Regions from separate parts of the Bacillus sp. KNSH39 genome, predicted to be linked through region 2. Evidence: a T-box and tRNA genes for the amino acid it is inferred to sense, from the RefSeq annotation. Region 2 holds a T-box; the other holds one or more tRNA genes.
What was found. The T-box of region 2 lies ahead of ileS2 (isoleucine--tRNA ligase). A T-box ahead of a tRNA ligase gene usually reads a tRNA of that ligase, here a tRNA-Ile.
Positions count from the first base shown of each region.

Region 1: it encodes a tRNA-Ile, which carries the amino acid that the T-box ahead of ileS2 (isoleucine--tRNA ligase) is inferred to sense. The anticodon was not compared.

Region 1 covers NZ_JBQXYO010000002.1:598-5,838, reverse strand. The annotation lists tRNA gene ACUL40_RS27985 (tRNA-Val) at 1-37, shown strand, start outside; tRNA gene ACUL40_RS27980 (tRNA-Thr) at 42-117, shown strand; tRNA gene ACUL40_RS27975 (tRNA-Lys) at 131-206, shown strand; tRNA gene ACUL40_RS27970 (tRNA-Leu) at 220-300, shown strand; tRNA gene ACUL40_RS27965 (tRNA-Gly) at 330-404, shown strand; tRNA gene ACUL40_RS27960 (tRNA-Leu) at 421-509, shown strand; tRNA gene ACUL40_RS27955 (tRNA-Arg) at 513-586, shown strand; tRNA gene ACUL40_RS27950 (tRNA-Pro) at 595-668, shown strand; tRNA gene ACUL40_RS27945 (tRNA-Ala) at 678-753, shown strand; rRNA gene ACUL40_RS27940 (16S ribosomal RNA) at 829-2,380, shown strand; tRNA gene ACUL40_RS27935 (tRNA-Ile) at 2,511-2,587, shown strand; tRNA gene ACUL40_RS27930 (tRNA-Ala) at 2,596-2,671, shown strand; rRNA gene ACUL40_RS27925 (23S ribosomal RNA) at 2,752-5,241, shown strand, end outside.
Region 2 covers NZ_JBQXYO010000001.1:2,318,826-2,333,362, reverse strand. The annotation lists gene ACUL40_RS11695 (YlmC/YmxH family sporulation protein) at 15-296, shown strand; gene pgeF (peptidoglycan editing factor PgeF) at 417-1,235, shown strand; gene ACUL40_RS11685 (YggS family pyridoxal phosphate-dependent enzyme) at 1,232-1,906, shown strand; gene ACUL40_RS11680 (cell division protein SepF) at 1,926-2,396, shown strand; gene ACUL40_RS11675 (YggT family protein) at 2,403-2,666, shown strand; gene ACUL40_RS11670 (YlmH family RNA-binding protein) at 2,682-3,449, shown strand; gene divIVA (septum site-determining protein DivIVA) at 3,539-4,045, shown strand; T-box leader at 4,097-4,320, shown strand; gene ileS2 (isoleucine--tRNA ligase) at 4,392-7,157, shown strand; gene ACUL40_RS11655 (molecular chaperone DnaK) at 7,315-7,644, shown strand; gene lspA (lipoprotein signal peptidase LspA) at 7,769-8,227, shown strand; gene ACUL40_RS11645 (RluA family pseudouridine synthase) at 8,232-9,140, shown strand; gene pyrR (bifunctional pyrimidine operon transcriptional regulator/uracil phosphoribosyltransferase) at 9,344-9,886, shown strand; gene uraA (uracil permease) at 10,033-11,316, shown strand; gene pyrB (aspartate carbamoyltransferase) at 11,465-12,379, shown strand; gene pyrC (dihydroorotase) at 12,363-13,649, shown strand; gene ACUL40_RS11620 (carbamoyl phosphate synthase small subunit) at 13,646-14,537, shown strand, end outside.

The DNA of each region.
Region 1 (5,241 bases), on a different contig from region 2:
CAGGGGGTCGGCGGTTCGATCCCGTCATCCTCCACCATTTAGCCGACTTAGCTCAATTGGTAGAGCAACTGACTTGTAATCAGTAGGTTGGGGGTTCAAGTCCTCTAGTCGGCACCAGTTTTTATTGTAAGAGCCATTAGCTCAGTTGGTAGAGCATCTGACTTTTAATCAGAGGGTCGAAGGTTCGAGTCCTTCATGGCTCACCATTTTAATTAATATGCGGGTGTGGCGGAATTGGCAGACGCACTAGACTTAGGATCTAGCGCCTTTGGCGTGGGGGTTCGACTCCCTTCACCCGCACTTTTAATAAAATATCTCAAACATGTCTTGCGGAAGTAGTTCAGTGGTAGAATACAACCTTGCCAAGGTTGGGGTCGCGGGTTCGAATCCCGTCTTCCGCTCCAATTTTCAATATGACATGCCGGGGTGGCGGAACAGGCAGACGCACAGGACTTAAAATCCTGCGGTGGGTGACCACCGTGCGGGTTCGACCCCCGCCCTCGGCACCATATGCGCCCGTAGCTCAATTGGATAGAGCGTTTGACTACGGATCAAGAGGTTAGGGGTTCGACTCCTCTCGGGCGCGTTTTCTTTCGGGAAGTGGCTCAGCTTGGTAGAGCACCTGGTTTGGGACCAGGGGGTCGCAGGTTCAAATCCTGTCTTCCCGATACTTGTTTGGGGCCTTAGCTCAGCTGGGAGAGCGCCTGCCTTGCACGCAGGAGGTCAGCGGTTCGATCCCGCTAGGCTCCACCATTAGTTCTTTGAAAACTGAACGAAACAAACAACGTGAAACGTCAATTTTTATTTTAGATGCTAGACAAACTAACTTTATTGGAGAGTTTGATCCTGGCTCAGGATGAACGCTGGCGGCGTGCCTAATACATGCAAGTCGAGCGAATGGATTAAGAGCTTGCTCTTATGAAGTTAGCGGCGGACGGGTGAGTAACACGTGGGTAACCTGCCCATAAGACTGGGATAACTCCGGGAAACCGGGGCTAATACCGGATAACATTTTGAACCGCATGGTTCGAAATTGAAAGGCGGCTTCGGCTGTCACTTATGGATGGACCCGCGTCGCATTAGCTAGTTGGTGAGGTAACGGCTCACCAAGGCAACGATGCGTAGCCGACCTGAGAGGGTGATCGGCCACACTGGGACTGAGACACGGCCCAGACTCCTACGGGAGGCAGCAGTAGGGAATCTTCCGCAATGGACGAAAGTCTGACGGAGCAACGCCGCGTGAGTGATGAAGGCTTTCGGGTCGTAAAACTCTGTTGTTAGGGAAGAACAAGTGCTAGTTGAATAAGCTGGCACCTTGACGGTACCTAACCAGAAAGCCACGGCTAACTACGTGCCAGCAGCCGCGGTAATACGTAGGTGGCAAGCGTTATCCGGAATTATTGGGCGTAAAGCGCGCGCAGGTGGTTTCTTAAGTCTGATGTGAAAGCCCACGGCTCAACCGTGGAGGGTCATTGGAAACTGGGAGACTTGAGTGCAGAAGAGGAAAGTGGAATTCCATGTGTAGCGGTGAAATGCGTAGAGATATGGAGGAACACCAGTGGCGAAGGCGACTTTCTGGTCTGTAACTGACACTGAGGCGCGAAAGCGTGGGGAGCAAACAGGATTAGATACCCTGGTAGTCCACGCCGTAAACGATGAGTGCTAAGTGTTAGAGGGTTTCCGCCCTTTAGTGCTGAAGTTAACGCATTAAGCACTCCGCCTGGGGAGTACGGCCGCAAGGCTGAAACTCAAAGGAATTGACGGGGGCCCGCACAAGCGGTGGAGCATGTGGTTTAATTCGAAGCAACGCGAAGAACCTTACCAGGTCTTGACATCCTCTGAAAACCCTAGAGATAGGGCTTCTCCTTCGGGAGCAGAGTGACAGGTGGTGCATGGTTGTCGTCAGCTCGTGTCGTGAGATGTTGGGTTAAGTCCCGCAACGAGCGCAACCCTTGATCTTAGTTGCCATCATTAAGTTGGGCACTCTAAGGTGACTGCCGGTGACAAACCGGAGGAAGGTGGGGATGACGTCAAATCATCATGCCCCTTATGACCTGGGCTACACACGTGCTACAATGGACGGTACAAAGAGCTGCAAGACCGCGAGGTGGAGCTAATCTCATAAAACCGTTCTCAGTTCGGATTGTAGGCTGCAACTCGCCTACATGAAGCTGGAATCGCTAGTAATCGCGGATCAGCATGCCGCGGTGAATACGTTCCCGGGCCTTGTACACACCGCCCGTCACACCACGAGAGTTTGTAACACCCGAAGTCGGTGGGGTAACCTTTTTGGAGCCAGCCGCCTAAGGTGGGACAGATGATTGGGGTGAAGTCGTAACAAGGTAGCCGTATCGGAAGGTGCGGCTGGATCACCTCCTTTCTATGGAGAATTGATAAGCGCTGCTTATCAATATAAGTTTCCGTGTTTCGTTTTCGTTTAGTTTTGAGAGTTCAATTCAGTATTGACTCTTAAATGAGGATATGATATAAATAAATCCTGCAATTTGTATGGGCCTATAGCTCAGCTGGTTAGAGCGCACGCCTGATAAGCGTGAGGTCGATGGTTCGAGTCCATTTAGGCCCACCATACATTTTGGGGCCTTAGCTCAGCTGGGAGAGCGCCTGCCTTGCACGCAGGAGGTCAGCGGTTCGATCCCGCTAGGCTCCACCAAAAAGCTATTTTAAATAGCAAATGGTATGTTCTTTGAAAACTAGATAACAGTGTAGCTCATATTTTTTAATTTTTAGTTTGGTTAAGTTAGAAAGGGCGCACGGTGGATGCCTTGACACTAGGAGTCGATGAAGGACGGGACTAACGCCGATATGCTTCGGGGAGCTGTAAGTAAGCTTTGATCCGAAGATTTCCGAATGGGGAAACCCACCATACGTAATGGTATGGTATCCTTATCTGAATACATAGGGTAAGGAAGACAGACCCAGGGAACTGAAACATCTAAGTACCTGGAGGAAGAGAAAGCAAATGCGATTTCCTGAGTAGCGGCGAGCGAAACGGAACATAGCCCAAACCAAGAGGCTTGCCTCTTGGGGTTGTAGGACATTCTATACGGAGTTACAAAGGAACGAGGTAGACGAAGCGACCTGGAAAGGTCCGTCGTAGAGGGTAACAACCCCGTAGTCGAAACTTCGTTCTCTCTTGAATGTATCCTGAGTACGGCGGAACACGTGAAATTCCGTCGGAATCTGGGAGGACCATCTCCCAAGGCTAAATACTCCCTAGTGATCGATAGTGAACCAGTACCGTGAGGGAAAGGTGAAAAGCACCCCGGAAGGGGAGTGAAAGAGATCCTGAAACCGTGTGCCTACAAATAGTCAGAGCCCGTTAACGGGTGATGGCGTGCCTTTTGTAGAATGAACCGGCGAGTTACGATCCCGTGCGAGGTTAAGCTGAAGAGGCGGAGCCGCAGCGAAAGCGAGTCTGAATAGGGCGTTTAGTACGTGGTCGTAGACCCGAAACCAGGTGATCTACCCATGTCCAGGGTGAAGTTCAGGTAACACTGAATGGAGGCCCGAACCCACGCACGTTGAAAAGTGCGGGGATGAGGTGTGGGTAGCGGAGAAATTCCAATCGAACCTGGAGATAGCTGGTTCTCCCCGAAATAGCTTTAGGGCTAGCCTTAAGTGTAAGAGTCTTGGAGGTAGAGCACTGATTGGACTAGGGGTCCTCATCGGATTACCGAATTCAGTCAAACTCCGAATGCCAATGACTTATCCTTAGGAGTCAGACTGCGAGTGATAAGATCCGTAGTCAAAAGGGAAACAGCCCAGACCGCCAGCTAAGGTCCCAAAGTGTGTATTAAGTGGAAAAGGATGTGGAGTTGCTTAGACAACTAGGATGTTGGCTTAGAAGCAGCCACCATTTAAAGAGTGCGTAATAGCTCACTAGTCGAGTGACTCTGCGCCGAAAATGTACCGGGGCTAAATACACCACCGAAGCTGCGGATTGATACCAATGGTATCAGTGGTAGGGGAGCGTTCTAAGGACAGTGAAGTCAGACCGGAAGGACTGGTGGAGTGCTTAGAAGTGAGAATGCCGGTATGAGTAGCGAAAGACGGGTGAGAATCCCGTCCACCGAATGCCTAAGGTTTCCTGAGGAAGGCTCGTCCGCTCAGGGTTAGTCAGGACCTAAGCCGAGGCCGACAGGCGTAGGCGATGGACAACAGGTTGATATTCCTGTACCACCTCTTTATCGTTTGAGCAATGGAGGGACGCAGAAGGATAGAAGAAGCGTGCGATTGGTTGTGCACGTCCAAGCAGTTAGGCTGATAAGTAGGCAAATCCGCTTATCGTAAAGGCTGAGCTGTGATGGGGAAGCTCCTTATGGAGCGAAGTCTTTGATTCCCCGCTGCCAAGAAAAGCTTCTAGCGAGATAAAAGGTGCCTGTACCGCAAACCGACACAGGTAGGCGAGGAGAGAATCCTAAGGTGTGCGAGAGAACTCTGGTTAAGGAACTCGGCAAAATGACCCCGTAACTTCGGGAGAAGGGGTGCTTTCTTAACGGAAAGCCGCAGTGAATAGGCCCAAGCGACTGTTTAGCAAAAACACAGCTCTCTGCGAAGCCGTAAGGCGAAGTATAGGGGGTGACACCTGCCCGGTGCTGGAAGGTTAAGGAGAGGGGTTAGCGTAAGCGAAGCTCTGAACTGAAGCCCCAGTAAACGGCGGCCGTAACTATAACGGTCCTAAGGTAGCGAAATTCCTTGTCGGGTAAGTTCCGACCCGCACGAAAGGTGTAACGATTTGGGCACTGTCTCAACCAGAGACTCGGTGAAATTATAGTACCTGTGAAGATGCAGGTTACCCGCGACAGGACGGAAAGACCCCGTGGAGCTTTACTGTAGCCTGATATTGAATTTTGGTACAGTTTGTACAGGATAGGCGGGAGCCATTGAAACCGGAGCGCTAGCTTCGGTGGAGGCGCTGGTGGGATACCGCCCTGACTGTATTGAAATTCTAACCTACGGGTCTTATCGACCCGGGAGACAGTGTCAGGTGGGCAGTTTGACTGGGGCGGTCGCCTCCTAAAGTGTAACGGAGGCGCCCAAAGGTTCCCTCAGAATGGTTGGAAATCATTCGTAGAGTGCAAAGGCATAAGGGAGCTTGACTGCGAGACCTACAAGTCGAGCAGGGACGAAAGTCGGGCTTAGTGATCCGGTGGTTCCGCATGGAAGGGCCATCGCTCAACGGATAAAAGCTACCCCGGGGATAACAGGCTTATCTCCCCC
Region 2 (14,537 bases):
GGGAGAGGATAAAAATGGTGATACGAATTTCAGAGTTACAGATGAAGGATGTTATAAATATTTCAGATGGAAAAAGGATTGGGAATATTGGAGATATTGAAATTGATATGAACACAGGGAAAATTTGTTCTGTTATTATTTCCAAACAGACACGTATGCTAGGTATTTTTGGAAAAGATGTTGAGATTGTAATTCCTTGGAAGGAAATTGTGAAAATTGGGGAAGATGTCATACTTGTAAGAGTAAATCCTGTTAATTCTGTAACAGAATCAATACAAACACCGACAATTTCATAAAGAATATTACAAATTCCTCTTTTTTTTCTGTTAGGATTATGAAAAAATAAAAGTATGGTAAAATAGACAGGAAGTACCATGCTTTTTTCTGTTATTTTAATTAAAAGGAGCCGCTTTATTATGAGAGAACCATTTAAATATGTGGACGGTATACTGTATTTACAAGCGTGGAAAGAACTTGGAAACATTACTGCTGGATTTACGACAAAAGATGGTGGGATAAGTACGGGCTCCTTTCATGCGATGAATTTAGGATTACATGTGAATGATATCGTGGAGAACGTTCATGAAAACAGACGCATTTTAGCAAATAAGTTACAAAAACCATTAGAAAACTGGATTTGCTCTGAACAAGTTCATGCTCATCATGTTGAAAAAGTAGGGCAACAGGAAAAGGGAAGTGGTGTCTATTCATATGAGGACGGCATTTCAAAAACAGATGGCATTTATACGAGTAATGAAGATGTTCTGTTAACGTCTTGTTACGCGGATTGTGTTCCGCTCTATTTTTATGCACCATCACATGGTATGATAGGACTTGCGCATGCTGGATGGAAAGGCACTGTACAAGAGATTGCAAAGGAAATGATTCAAAAGTGGAATGCAGAAGGTATTTCAAGTGATGAAATTCATGTTGCAATTGGGCCGTCGATCGGATCTTGTTGTTATGTTGTGGATGATCGTGTATTAACAGCAGCACAGGAAGTAGTTAGCGGTGCTGTTCCTCATCAAAAAATTTCTGACGGGCAGTACGCAATTAATTTAAAAGAAATTAATCGTATATTATGTGTACAAGCAGGCATAAAAGAAGAGCATATTGTAATGTCATCTCTTTGTACAAGCTGTGAAGAGCAACTATTTTTCTCTCATCGTCGTGATCAAGGTAAAACAGGAAGAATGTTGAGTTTCATAGGTTTTAAGGAGGAAGGAAGCAAGTGACAGTACAAGAAAATTTAGTAATTGTAAATGAAGCTATTAAAGAATCTTGCGCTCGAGCTGGACGTTCGTTGCAAGATATTAAACTTGTTGCAGTTACAAAAACTGTAGGGATTGAAAAAACAAACGAAGTAATTGAAGCTGGAATTATCGATTTAGGTGAAAATAGAAATGAAGGTTTCTTACAGAAATACGAGCATTTCGGTTCAAAAGTTAATTGGCACTTTATTGGCTCATTACAAACGAGAAAAGTAAAAGAAATTATTAATGAAATTGATTATTTACATTCGTTAGATCGTCTTTCGCTGGCGAAAGAAATTCAGAAACGTGCTGATAAGAAAGTGAAATGCTTTATTCAAGTGAAAACCTCATCTGAAGAATCGAAGCAAGGATTGGCAATAGAAGAGGTTGTTTCTTTTATTCAAAGTTTGCAAGAATTCGATAAAATTGAAGTGGTTGGACTAATGACGATGGCTCCATTTACAGAAGAAGAGGAAGAAATCAGACGCTGTTTTAAGGAATTACGTATGCTGCAAACAGAGGTGCAGGAGCTAGAGTTATTACATGCGCCATGTAAAGAATTATCAATGGGAATGTCCAACGATTACACAATTGCAATTGAAGAAGGGGCTACATATATTCGTTTGGGAACGATTTTAGTAGGAAAAGCGTAAAAGGAAGGAGAATCTTATTATGAGTTGGTCAAAAGTAAAATACTTCTTTTTTGATACACCGGAAGAAAAAGAAGCAGCTCAATATGGTTATGAAAAGGAGCAAACAGACATGAAAAAGCAGCAAGATCCACCAGAACAACAAGACGTTACGTTTCCGAAAGCGCAACCGAAGCAAAATGTTGTGAGTATTGAAACAGCAAAACAATCTTCAAAAGTTGTTTTATTAGAACCACGCACATATTCGGAAGCACAAGGGATTGCGGACCACTTAAAAGGTAGACGAGCTGTTGTAATTAATTTGCAGAGAATGTCTACTGATCAAGCGGTACGTATCGTTGACTTTTTAAGTGGTACTGTATACGCTATAGGCGGGGACATTCAAAAAATAGGGCCGAAAACATTTATGTGTACACCTGAAAATGTAGATATTGTTGGTGCGATTTCAGAGTTATTCGGTGAAGAAGAAGAAACAAATATAAAGAGGTGGTAATACGCCATGACAACAGTTTTTATAGTGTTAAGTTATGCTATCGAGATTTACTCGTGGGCACTTATTATTTACATTCTCCTATCATGGTTTCCTGGTGCAAAGGAATCATCTTTTGGAGAGTTCCTGGCACGTATTTGTGAACCGTATTTAGAACCATTCCGCCGCTTTATTCCGCCGCTTGGAATGATTGATATTTCTCCAATCGTTGCGATCTTTGCGTTGAAACTTGCTAAAACTGGTTTGTTCAGTTTATTAAGCTATTTCTTATAGTAAGAAGGTAAATACATGAGCATCTACGAACATTTTAGGCCTGATGAGGAGGTCTTTGTGGATAAAGTGCTAGAGTGGAAGCGAGCGGCGGAGTACCATCAAGTGAAGTTAACGGATTTTCTTGATCCTAGGCAACAACAAATTGTTTCTATGGTAATAGGACAAGGTGATGTTGCTGTACAATTTGGTGGTGCAACGCCTAATGCAGAGCGTAAAAGAGCACTTATTTATCCAGACTATCTAGAATTAAATGAAGAAGAATTTCAAGTAGAAGTATTAGAAATTGACTATCCTTCCAAGTTTTATACGCTAGAACATAGGCAAATATTAGGTACATTTATGTCTCTTGGTTTAACGAGAGAAAAATGTGGTGATATTTTGCTGCAAGAAAATCGTGCCCAAATTGTAGTTGCGAAAGAAATTGTATCGTATATTGAGATGAACTTACAATCAATAGGGAAAGTAAAAGTCTCTTTAGCGTCAGTGCAAGGAGAACAAATTCTACAGATAGATGAAACGTGGGGAGAGAAATCTGGAACGGTTTCTTCACTTCGTTTAGATGTTATGTTAGCTGAAATGTTACATTTATCTAGACAGAAAGTACAACCTTTCATAAAAAATGGTTTAGTAAAAGTCAATTGGAAAACAGTGGAGCAAACTTCTTATGAATGCTATCCAGGAGATGTTTTTTCTGTTAGAGGATATGGCCGAAGTAAATTATTTTCTGTAGAAGGTAGAACAAAACGCGACAAATGGAGAATTTTGTATGGTATACTAAAATGATTGGTTTTTTAGAAGGAAATCCTCCTATTTTGTCGAAGAAAAGATATAATTGAAAGAGGAAATTTAGATAACTACTTGGAGGTGGCGTTGTGCCGTTAACACCATTAGATATTCATAACAAAGAATTTGGTCGCGGATTCCGTGGCTATGATGAAGATCAAGTAAATGAGTTTCTTGATCAAATTATCAAAGATTATGAATTGGTCATTCGTGAGAAAAAAGCTTTAGAAGAAAAAGTTGCGCAGTTAGAAGGGAAGTTAGATCATTTCTCTAATATTGAAGATACGTTAAACAAATCTATCGTCGTTGCACAAGAAGCAGCGGAAGAAGTAAAACGTAATGCGCAAAAAGAAGCGAAATTAATTGTGCGTGAAGCTGAAAAGAATGCTGATCGTATTATTAACGAAGCATTAGTAAAATCAAGAAAAGTTGCTTTTGATATTGAAGAGCTAAAGAAACAAGCGAAAGTATTCCGAACTCGTTTCCGTATGTTATTAGAAACACAGCTTGAGATGTTAAACAACGATGATTGGGATAAACTAATTGAATTAGAAGACGAAGTAGATGAACTGTTGAAAAAAGAAGAAACAGTGTAAGCTTGACGTTTTTCTCATTATTACATATAATTTTAAACAACATATTTATTAAGAAAAACGAAGATAGGGATAAGTACCTTTTCAAACCTTATATAGCGAACTGAGGATGGTGTAAGCTCAGGATAAGGAGATAGTGGGAATATCACCCTGGAGTTCCGCGCTGAACAAATAGAGTAAGCGTAGGCGTGTATTCGCGTTAAGAATATAAAGAGGATTCTATACATATGTATATGATCTACTAGGGTGGTACCGCGGGAGACTTTCTCGTCCCTTTTTGGGATGAGAAGGTCTCTTTTTTATTCCGTTTTTTAAGTGTTTCTTTTATACATGTAAGGAGGAATTGAGCATGGAGTACAAAAATACATTACTGATGCCAAAAACAGAGTTCCCAATGCGTGGGAATTTACCAAAACGTGAGCCTGCAATGCAAGAAAAATGGGCTGAAATGAATATTTACGAAAAAGTACAAGAACATACAAAAGGACGTCCTTTATTTGTATTGCATGATGGACCTCCATATGCGAATGGTGACATTCATATGGGACATGCATTAAATAAAGTATTAAAAGACTTTATTGTTCGTTATAAATCAATGACTGGTTTTAGTGCGCCATATGTTCCAGGATGGGATACGCACGGTTTACCAATTGAACAAGCTTTAACAAATAAAGGTGTAAAACGTAAAGAAATGACAGTTGCTGAGTTCCGTAAGTTATGTGCAGAGTATGCATATGAACAAGTAGAACGTCAACGTGAACAATTTAAGCGTCTAGGTGTACGTGCAGATTGGGATAATCCATATATTACTTTAGAGCCAGCTTATGAAGCACAACAAATCAAAGTGTTTGGTGACATGGCGAAAAAAGGTTATATCTATAAAGGTCAAAAACCAGTTTACTGGTCTCCAACGAGTGAATCTGCTTTAGCGGAAGCTGAAATTGAATATCAAGATAAAAAATCAGCATCTATTTACGTAGCATTCCCTGTAAAAGATGGAAAGAACGTATTAGAAGGTGATGAAAAGTACATCATTTGGACAACGACACCTTGGACATTACCTGCAAACTTAGGTATTTCTGTTCACCCAGAGCTTGAATATAGCATTGTAAAAGTAAACGATGAGAAATATATCATTGCTTCTGAGCTGTTTGAGACAGTTGCAAAAACGTTAGAGTGGGAAAATGCTGAAGTTGTGAAAACAGTAAAAGGTAGCGAACTTGAGTACACAGTTGCAAAACATCCATTCTACGATCGTGATTCATTAGTTATGCTAGGAGACCACGTAACAACAGATGCAGGTACAGGTTGTGTTCATACAGCACCAGGACACGGGGAAGATGACTTCGTTGTTGGTAAAAAGTATGGATTAGAAGTACTTTGCCCAGTCGATGATAAAGGTGTATTAACAAATGAGGCACCTGGATTTGAAGGCTTATTCTATGATAAAGCTAATAAACCAATTACAGAAAAATTAGAAGAAGTAGGCGCGTTACTGAAACTAACATTCATTACACATTCATACCCACATGATTGGAGAACGAAAAAACCAATTATTTTCCGTGCGACAGCACAGTGGTTTGCATCTATTGAAGCATTCCGTAAAGAATTAATAGAAGCTGTAGCAGAAACAAAATGGGTACCAGCATGGGGAGAAACTCGTCTTCATAATATGGTTCGTGACCGTGGTGACTGGTGTATTTCTCGTCAGCGTGCATGGGGTGTGCCAATTCCGGTATTCTATGCTGAGAATGGTGATCCAATTATTACGGATGAAACAATTAACCATGTAGCAGATTTATTCCGTGAACACGGTTCTAACGTATGGTTCGAGCGTGAAGCGAAAGATCTATTACCAGAAGGATTTACACATCCAGGTAGCCCAAATGGCGAATTCCGTAAAGAAACAGACATCATGGATGTATGGTTCGATTCAGGTTCTTCTCACCAAGCGGTATTAGAAGAGCGCGAAGATTTACAGCGTCCAGCTGATTTATATTTAGAAGGATCTGACCAGTATCGTGGTTGGTTTAACTCTTCATTATCAACAGCAGTTGCTGTAACAGGTAAAGCTCCATATAAAGGCGTACTAAGTCACGGTTTCGTACTAGATGGTGAAGGACGTAAGATGAGTAAGTCGATTGGAAACATTGTCGTACCGAAGAAAATTATGGATCAATTAGGCGGAGACATTTTACGCTTATGGGTATCTTCTGTTGACTATCAATCTGACGTACGTATTTCAGATGATATTTTAAAACAAGTAGCAGAAGTGTATCGTAAAATCCGTAACACATTCCGTTTCTTATTAGGAAACTTAGACGACTTTAAGCCAAGTGAAAATGCAGTAGCTGTAGCTGAACTTCGTGAAGTAGATCGTTACATGTTAGTGAAATTAAATGACTTAATTACAAAAGTTAAAGAAGCATATGAGACATACGACTTCGCTGCTGTGTATCATGCAATTCATAACTTCTGTACAATTGATTTAAGTTCATTCTATTTAGACTTTGCAAAAGACATTTTATATATTGAAGGTGCAAACCACGAAGATCGTCGTGCGATTCAAACTGTATTATATGATGTTCTTGTTGCGTTAACGAAACTTGTAACACCAATCTTACCGCATACAGCTGATGAAGTATGGCCATACATTCCAGGCGTAACAGAAGAAAGTGTACAATTAACTGATATGCCAGAAGCTGTACAATTAGATGACGCGGAAGCGTTAAAAACAAAATGGGATGCATTTATGACATTACGTGATGACGTGTTAAAAGCACTAGAAGTAGCTCGTAATGAAAAAGTAATCGGTAAGTCATTAAATGCAAGCATTACGCTATATCCAACTGCAGAAATGAAAGCTATGTTAGAGTCTATTAGCGAAGACTTAAAGCAATTATTCATCGTTTCTGAGTATAAACTTGGTGGTATGATGGATGAAGCGCCAGCAGATGCACCGAAGTATGAACATACAGCGGTTGTTGTTGCTCAAGCAACTGGTGAAACATGTGAACGTTGTTGGGTAGTTTCAGAAACAATTGGTAAAGATGCTGAACATGAAACATTATGTGAGCGTTGTGCAACAGTTGTTAAAGAAAACTATGTAAAATAATAAAAAAAGCTGACTGCTATTGATGCAGTCAGTTTTTTTGTTTATGGCATATCAAAATCACTTTCAGACTCTTTCCTGTGAAGGAAAAATGTGTGTGAGGTAAGCAAATAAATTTCGGACACACTAACTGTACATTACAGCTAGGAGGAATGTACACGTGAATGAAATTTACATGGAAATAAAAGAAGAATTGCAATTGATGAGAAAAGAGTTGCAAGAGAGACTAGCTAAAGAAGTAATGCACAAATATGATGTCGAGTTCAGCCAAGAGCTTGGATATGAAATTAAGGAAGAGATAAAGAAAAAATTGCTATTACATGATATAAAAGAGGATTTAAAGGATGTAGAACGCGCATTATTTAAAATGGAAATAGACATGTATGGTATTTGTGAAGAGACGGGGAGATTAATTTCGACAAAGCAAATGAAGACAATGCCGACTGCCCGTACGATTCATGAATTCTTTTATGAAAAGGTAAATGTATGAATACGCACAACGATATTATATTACCTTTTTTTAATTTATTTTATTCTTCTATAAAGGTTCATTGTGAAAAGGTAGCAGCTATGCTAAAATTTTGAGGTACACTGTCTTTGTGGGGGAAATGAAAATGATATATTATGTAATAGCGTTATTCGTCATTGCTATCGATCAAATATCGAAGTGGTTAATTGTAAAGAACATGGAATTGGGTACGAGTATTCCGATTATCGACAATGTATTATACATAACATCACATCGAAATAGAGGCGCTGCTTGGGGTATTTTAGAAAATAAAATGTGGTTCTTCTACATTATTACAGTTGTTTTTGTAGTGTTTATTGTATTTTATATGAAAAAGTATGCGAAAACAGACAGGCTTCTAGGTATTTCGTTAGGCCTAATTTTGGGCGGGGCAATTGGTAACTTTATTGATCGTGTATTTAGACAAGAAGTAGTGGATTTCATTCACGTGTATATTTTCTCGTACAACTATCCAGTATTCAATATAGCTGATTCAGCATTATGTATTGGTGTTGTATTAATTATTATTCAAACATTATTAGAAGGCAAGAAAGCGAAGGAGTAATTGAATGAGTGAAGTAGTACAAGTAACAGTTGCAGCAGAGCAAAAAAACGAGCGAATTGATAAATTCGTTGCAGGGATAAATAACGAATGGTCACGTACGCAAGTGCAGCAATGGATTAAAGATAACGTTGTGACAGTAAACGGGAAAGCGGTAAAAGGGAATTATAAAGTAAAAGAAGAAGATGAAATTACAGTAACAATTCCTGAACCAGAAGAGTTAGATATTCAACCAGAGGATTTAAATTTAGAAATTTATTATGAAGATGCAGATGTGCTTGTTGTAAATAAGCCACGTGGTATGGTTGTACATCCAGCACCAGGGCATACAAGTGGTACACTTGTAAATGGCCTTATGCATCATTGTACAGACTTATCAGGCATTAACGGTGTAATGCGTCCAGGTATCGTGCATCGTATTGATAAAGATACATCTGGACTATTAATGGTTGCTAAAAATGATATGGCACATGAATCGCTTGTGAATCAGCTTGTAGCAAAAACAGTAACGAGACGTTACAAAGCGATTGTACACGGTGTGATTCCGCATGATAAGGGAACGATTGATGCTCCGATTGCTCGTGATAAGAAAGAGCGTCAAAGTATGACAGTTGATGAAAATGGTAAGAACGCTGTTACGCACTTCCAAGTGTTAGAACGCTTTAAAGACTTTACACTTGTAGAATGTCGCTTAGAAACGGGACGTACGCACCAAATTCGTGTTCATATGAAATATATTGGCTATCCACTTGCAGGAGATCCGAAGTATGGTCCGAAGAAAACGTTAGATATGAATGGACAAGCACTTCATGCGGGTATTTTAGGCTTTGATCATCCTCGTACGGGTGAATATATTCAGTTTGAGGCACCGATTCCAGAAGTGTTTGAAGACGCATTAAATATTTTACGAAAATAGTATTGACAAATCATAAGAAAACTGAGATACTGACAACAGTTAAATAATGATCCTTTAACACAGCCCCGTGAGGTTGAGAAGGTAACGGTTTGAAATACTTAGGGTATGTTGTACCCTTTTTTCAAAAGTCCTCTCGCACACGCTGAGAGGACTTTTTTTATACCATTACTCTCACGCAAGAAAAAAGCTTGGAGGTGTAGAGCATGCAAGAGAAAGCTGTCGTTTTAGATGACCAAATGATTCGCCGCGCTTTAACACGAATTAGTCATGAAATCGTGGAACGAAATAAAGGTGTCGATAATTGTGTTCTTGTCGGAATTAAAACTCGTGGAATTTTTATTGCACAACGTTTGGCAGAACGAATTGGTCAAATTGAAGGAAAAGAAATGGAAGTTGGAGAGTTAGACATTACGTTATATCGTGATGATTTAACACTACAATCGAAAAATAAAGAACCACTTGTAAAAGGTTCTGATATCCCTGTAGATATTACGAAGAAAAAAGTTATCCTTGTGGATGACGTATTATATACAGGAAGAACAGTTCGAGCAGCAATGGATGCTCTTATGGATTTAGGTAGACCATCTCAAATCCAATTGGCGGTTCTTGTTGATAGAGGTCATCGCGAATTACCAATTCGCGCTGATTATGTAGGGAAGAATATTCCAACATCAAGTGAAGAGCGTATCGAAGTTGATTTGCAAGAGACAGATCAACAAGATCGAGTAAGCATATACGATAAGTAAAGCCCTTTTAAATGTAGTCCTGTGAGGCTGCCAAAGGGTCTTGGCTTTCATATGTCAAATTTGGCATACGAAAGTGTAGGACTCTTTGTGCACAGGCACAAAGAGTTTTTTTATTGCAAAGATTTAAACTGAAGGAGGATGTAACAATGGAACAAAAGCCAGTGTTAGACGTTAATGAAGTACCGAAACCGGGAAAATGGTTATTTTTAAGTATACAACATTTGTTCGCGATGTTTGGATCAACAGTGCTTGTTCCGTTTTTAACAGGATTGAATCCATCAGTAGCATTAATATCAAGTGGATTAGGAACGTTAGCATTCCTTCTTATAACGAAAGGTCAAGTACCTGCTTATCTAGGATCATCATTCGCCTTTATCGCACCGATTATAACAGCGAAAACGGCAGGTGGACCGGGAGCGGCAATGCTTGGTGGTTTGCTAGCAGGACTTGTGTACATCTTAATCTCACTCGGAATTAAGAAATCAGGATCAGAGTGGATTATGAAATTACTACCACCAATCGTAGTTGGTCCAGTAGTAATGGTAATCGGTCTAGCTTTAGCACATACAGCAGTTAACATGGCGATGAACGGTGCGGATGGCAAATATAGCTTTACACACTTTTCAGTAGCGTTAGTAACATTAGCAATTACAATTATATGCTCGATATTTGGAAGAGGATTTTTCAGTATCATACCAGTGTTACTTGGCATTATCGGCGGATATATCTTCGCTTACTTCCAAGGGCTAGTAGACTTAAAGCCGGTAGCTGAGGCAAAATGGTTTGTTGTACCAGATTTCACAGTACCATTTGTAACATACACACCAGAGTTTTCATGGAAGATTGTACTCTTGATGGTACCAGTTGCACTAGTAACAATATCAGAACATATCGGACATCAAATTGTTCTTGGAAATGTTATTAAAAGAGATTTAATTGAAAAACCAGGTTTACACCGTTCAATCTTCGGTGACGGAGTAGCAACATTAATCGCGTCACTAATCGGTGGGCCACCGAATACAACGTATGGTGAAAACATCGGTGTGCTAGCAATTACGAGAGCATACAGTGTATACTTATTCATCGGTTCAGCAGTATTCGCAATCATGTTCGGATTTATCGGTAAGATTTCTGCACTGATTCATTCGATCCCAACACCAGTTATGGGTGGTGTATCAATCTTACTATTCGGTGTAATCGCATCAAGCGGATTACGCATGATGGTAGATGATAAAACAGATTTAAGTGACAAACGAAACTTAATGATTGCATCAGTAATATTAGTAATCGGTATTGGTGGAGCGGTACTTCACGTAGGAGAATCATTCCAAGTAGAAGGAATGGCACTAGCAGCAATTGTAGGTGTACTGTTAAATCTACTACTACCGGAAACGAAACAAATAAAACAATCTAAGCAGATTGCTTCATAATAATAACCTTTTAATTCAGTCCTGTGAGACCGGAAAGGGTGGCTTCTTTCTTGCACCCTAGTCTCACACGATTAGGGTATTTTTATGCAAAGGTTGTTATAAAAATTCAAAAGTGGTAACATAAAAATCAGAAAGATGAGGGATGACGATGAGCCATTTGTTAACGATGAGTGAATTATCGGAAGTAGAAATTTCAGAAATCCTAAAAGATGCAGAAGATTTTGCGAATGGAAAAAAGAGCAAAACGACAGAGCAAACTTTTGTTGCGAACTTGTTCTTTGAGAATAGTACGAGAACGAGATTTAGCTTTGAAGTTGCTGAGAAGAGATTAGGACTTGATGTTTTAAACTTTTCAGCTGATGCATCTAGCGTACAAAAAGGAGAAACTCTATACGATACGATAAGAACACTAGAATCAATCGGAACAAAAGCAGTGGTCATCCGCCACGAGCAAGATCGCTACTTCGATGAATTAAAAGATCAGGTGAATATTCCAATCTTAAATGCTGGAGATGGATGCGGAAACCACCCAACACAGTGCCTACTGGACCTTCTTACAATTAAACAAGAGTTTGGAAGATTTGAAGGTTTGAAGATTGCAATAGTAGGAGATGTTCGTCATAGCCGAGTAGCACGTTCTAATGCAGAAGCATTAACGAAGCTTGGTGCAACAATTTACTTTGCAAGTCCAGAAGAGTGGAAAGATGAAGACAACACATTTGGAACATACAAACCATTAGATGAACTTGTTCCAGAAGTTGATGTAATGATGTTACTCCGTGTACAACATGAGCGTCATGATCATTATGAAACAGACATTATGAAAGAATATCATGAGAAACACGGATTAACAGTAGAAAGAGAAAAGCGTATGAAAGAAGGAAGCATTATTATGCATCCAGCTCCTGTAAACCGTGATGTTGAAATTGCAAGTGAACTTGTTGAGTGTGAGCGTTCACGTATATTTAAACAAATGGAAAATGGAGTTTACGTAAGAATGGCTGTACTAAAACGCGCCTTACCAAATGTATTAGGAGGAATGAAACATGAATTATTTGTTTAAAAATGGTCGTTATATGAATGAAGAAGGAAAAATCGTAGCAACGGATCTTCTCGTACAAGACGGTAAAATCGCTAAGGTAGCAGAAAATATTACGGCAGATAATGCTGAAGTAATCGATGTGAACGGAAAGTTAATCGCACCTGGATTAGTAGATGTACACGTACATCTTCGTGAACCAGGTGGTGAACATAAAGAAACAATTGAAACAGGTACACTAGCAGCGGCAAAAGGTGGATTCACTACAATTTGCGCAATGCCAAATACACGCCCGGTACCAGATTGCAGAGAACATATGGAAGACTTGCAAAAACGTATTGAAGAAAAAGCTCATGTTAACGTACTACCATACGGAGCAATTACAGTACGTCAAGCTGGTTCTGAAATGACAGATTTCGAAACATTAAAAGAACTTGGAGCATTTGCTTTCACAGATGACGGCGTAGGCGTACAAGATGCGAGCATGATGTTAGCGGCTATGAAACGTGCAGCAAAATTAGATATGGCAGTAGTTGCGCACTGTGAAGAGAATACGCTTATTAATAAAGGTTGTGTACATGAAGGGAAGTTTTCTGAGAAACACGGATTAAACGGTATCCCATCAGTATGTGAATCTGTACATATTGCAAGGGATATACTGCTTGCTGAAGCAGCAGATTGCCACTATCACGTATGTCATGTAAGTACGAAAGGTTCTGTACGTGTAATCCGTGATGCGAAACGCGCTGGAATTAAAGTAACAGCAGAAGTAACACCGCATCACCTAGTGTTATGTGAAGATGATATCCCATCAGCTGATCCTAACTTTAAAATGAACCCACCGCTTCGTGGAAAAGAAGACCATGCAGCATTAATTGAAGGTTTATTAGATGGAACGATCGATATGATCGCAACTGACCATGCACCGCATACAGCGGAAGAGAAAGCACAAGGAATTGAAAGAGCACCGTTTGGAATTACTGGTTTTGAAACAGCATTCCCGCTTCTATACACAAACCTTGTGAAAAAGGGAGTTATTACGCTAGAACAGTTAATTCAATTCTTAACAGAAAAGCCAGCTGATACATTCGGCTTAGAAGCAGGTCGCCTAAAAGAAGGTAGAGCAGCTGATATTACAATCATTGATTTAGAACAAGAAGAAGAGATTGACCCAACAACATTCTTATCAAAAGGAAAAAATACACCATTCGCAGGTTGGAAATGCCAAGGATGGCCGGTAATGACAATCGTTGGTGGTAAGATCGCATGGCAAAAGGAGAGTGCATTAGTATGAAAAGACAACTTATCTTAGAAGATGGAACAGTATTAATTGGAACAGGTTTCGGAGGCGAAATCGAAAAGTCAGGTGAGGTTGTATTTACAACAGGAATGACTGGATATCAAGAAACATTATCTGATCCATCATATTGCGGTCAAATCGTAACATTCACGTACCCATTAATCGGAAACTACGGCATTAACCGTGACGATTTTGAATCCATTCACCCATCTGTAAATGGTTTAATCGTAAACGAAATTTGTGATCACCCATCAAACTTTCGTAATGAAATTTCGTTAAATGATTACTTGAAAGAAAGAAATATCCCAGGATTAGCAGGGATTGATACGAGAAAATTAACGAGAAAAATTCGTCAATACGGTACATTACGTGGACGCCTTTGTAACATGGATGCAGATGTAGAGTACATTGTAAGCCAATTAAAAGCGACAGTATTTACAGATCATGTAAAACGCGTATCAACGAAAGATCCATACCCAAGCCCAGGTCGTGGTCACCGAGTTGTACTAGTAGACTTCGGTATGAAACATGGTATTTTACGAGAATTAAATAAGCGTGACTGTGATGTAATTGTAGTTCCTTACAACACAACAGCGGAAGAAATTTTACGCCTTAGCCCAGATGGAATTATGTTAAGTAATGGACCTGGAGATCCGAAAGATGTACCAGAAGCAATTGAAATGTTAAAAGACATTATCGGTAAAGTTCCTTTATTCGGAATTTGCCTAGGACATCAATTGTTCGCTCTAGCATCAGGTGCAAATACAAGTAAGTTGAAATTTGGTCACCGTGGTTTAAACCATCCAGTAAAAAATCTTGCAACTGGAAAAGTAGCAATTACATCTCAAAACCACGGATACGCAGTAGAAGAAGAATCAGTTG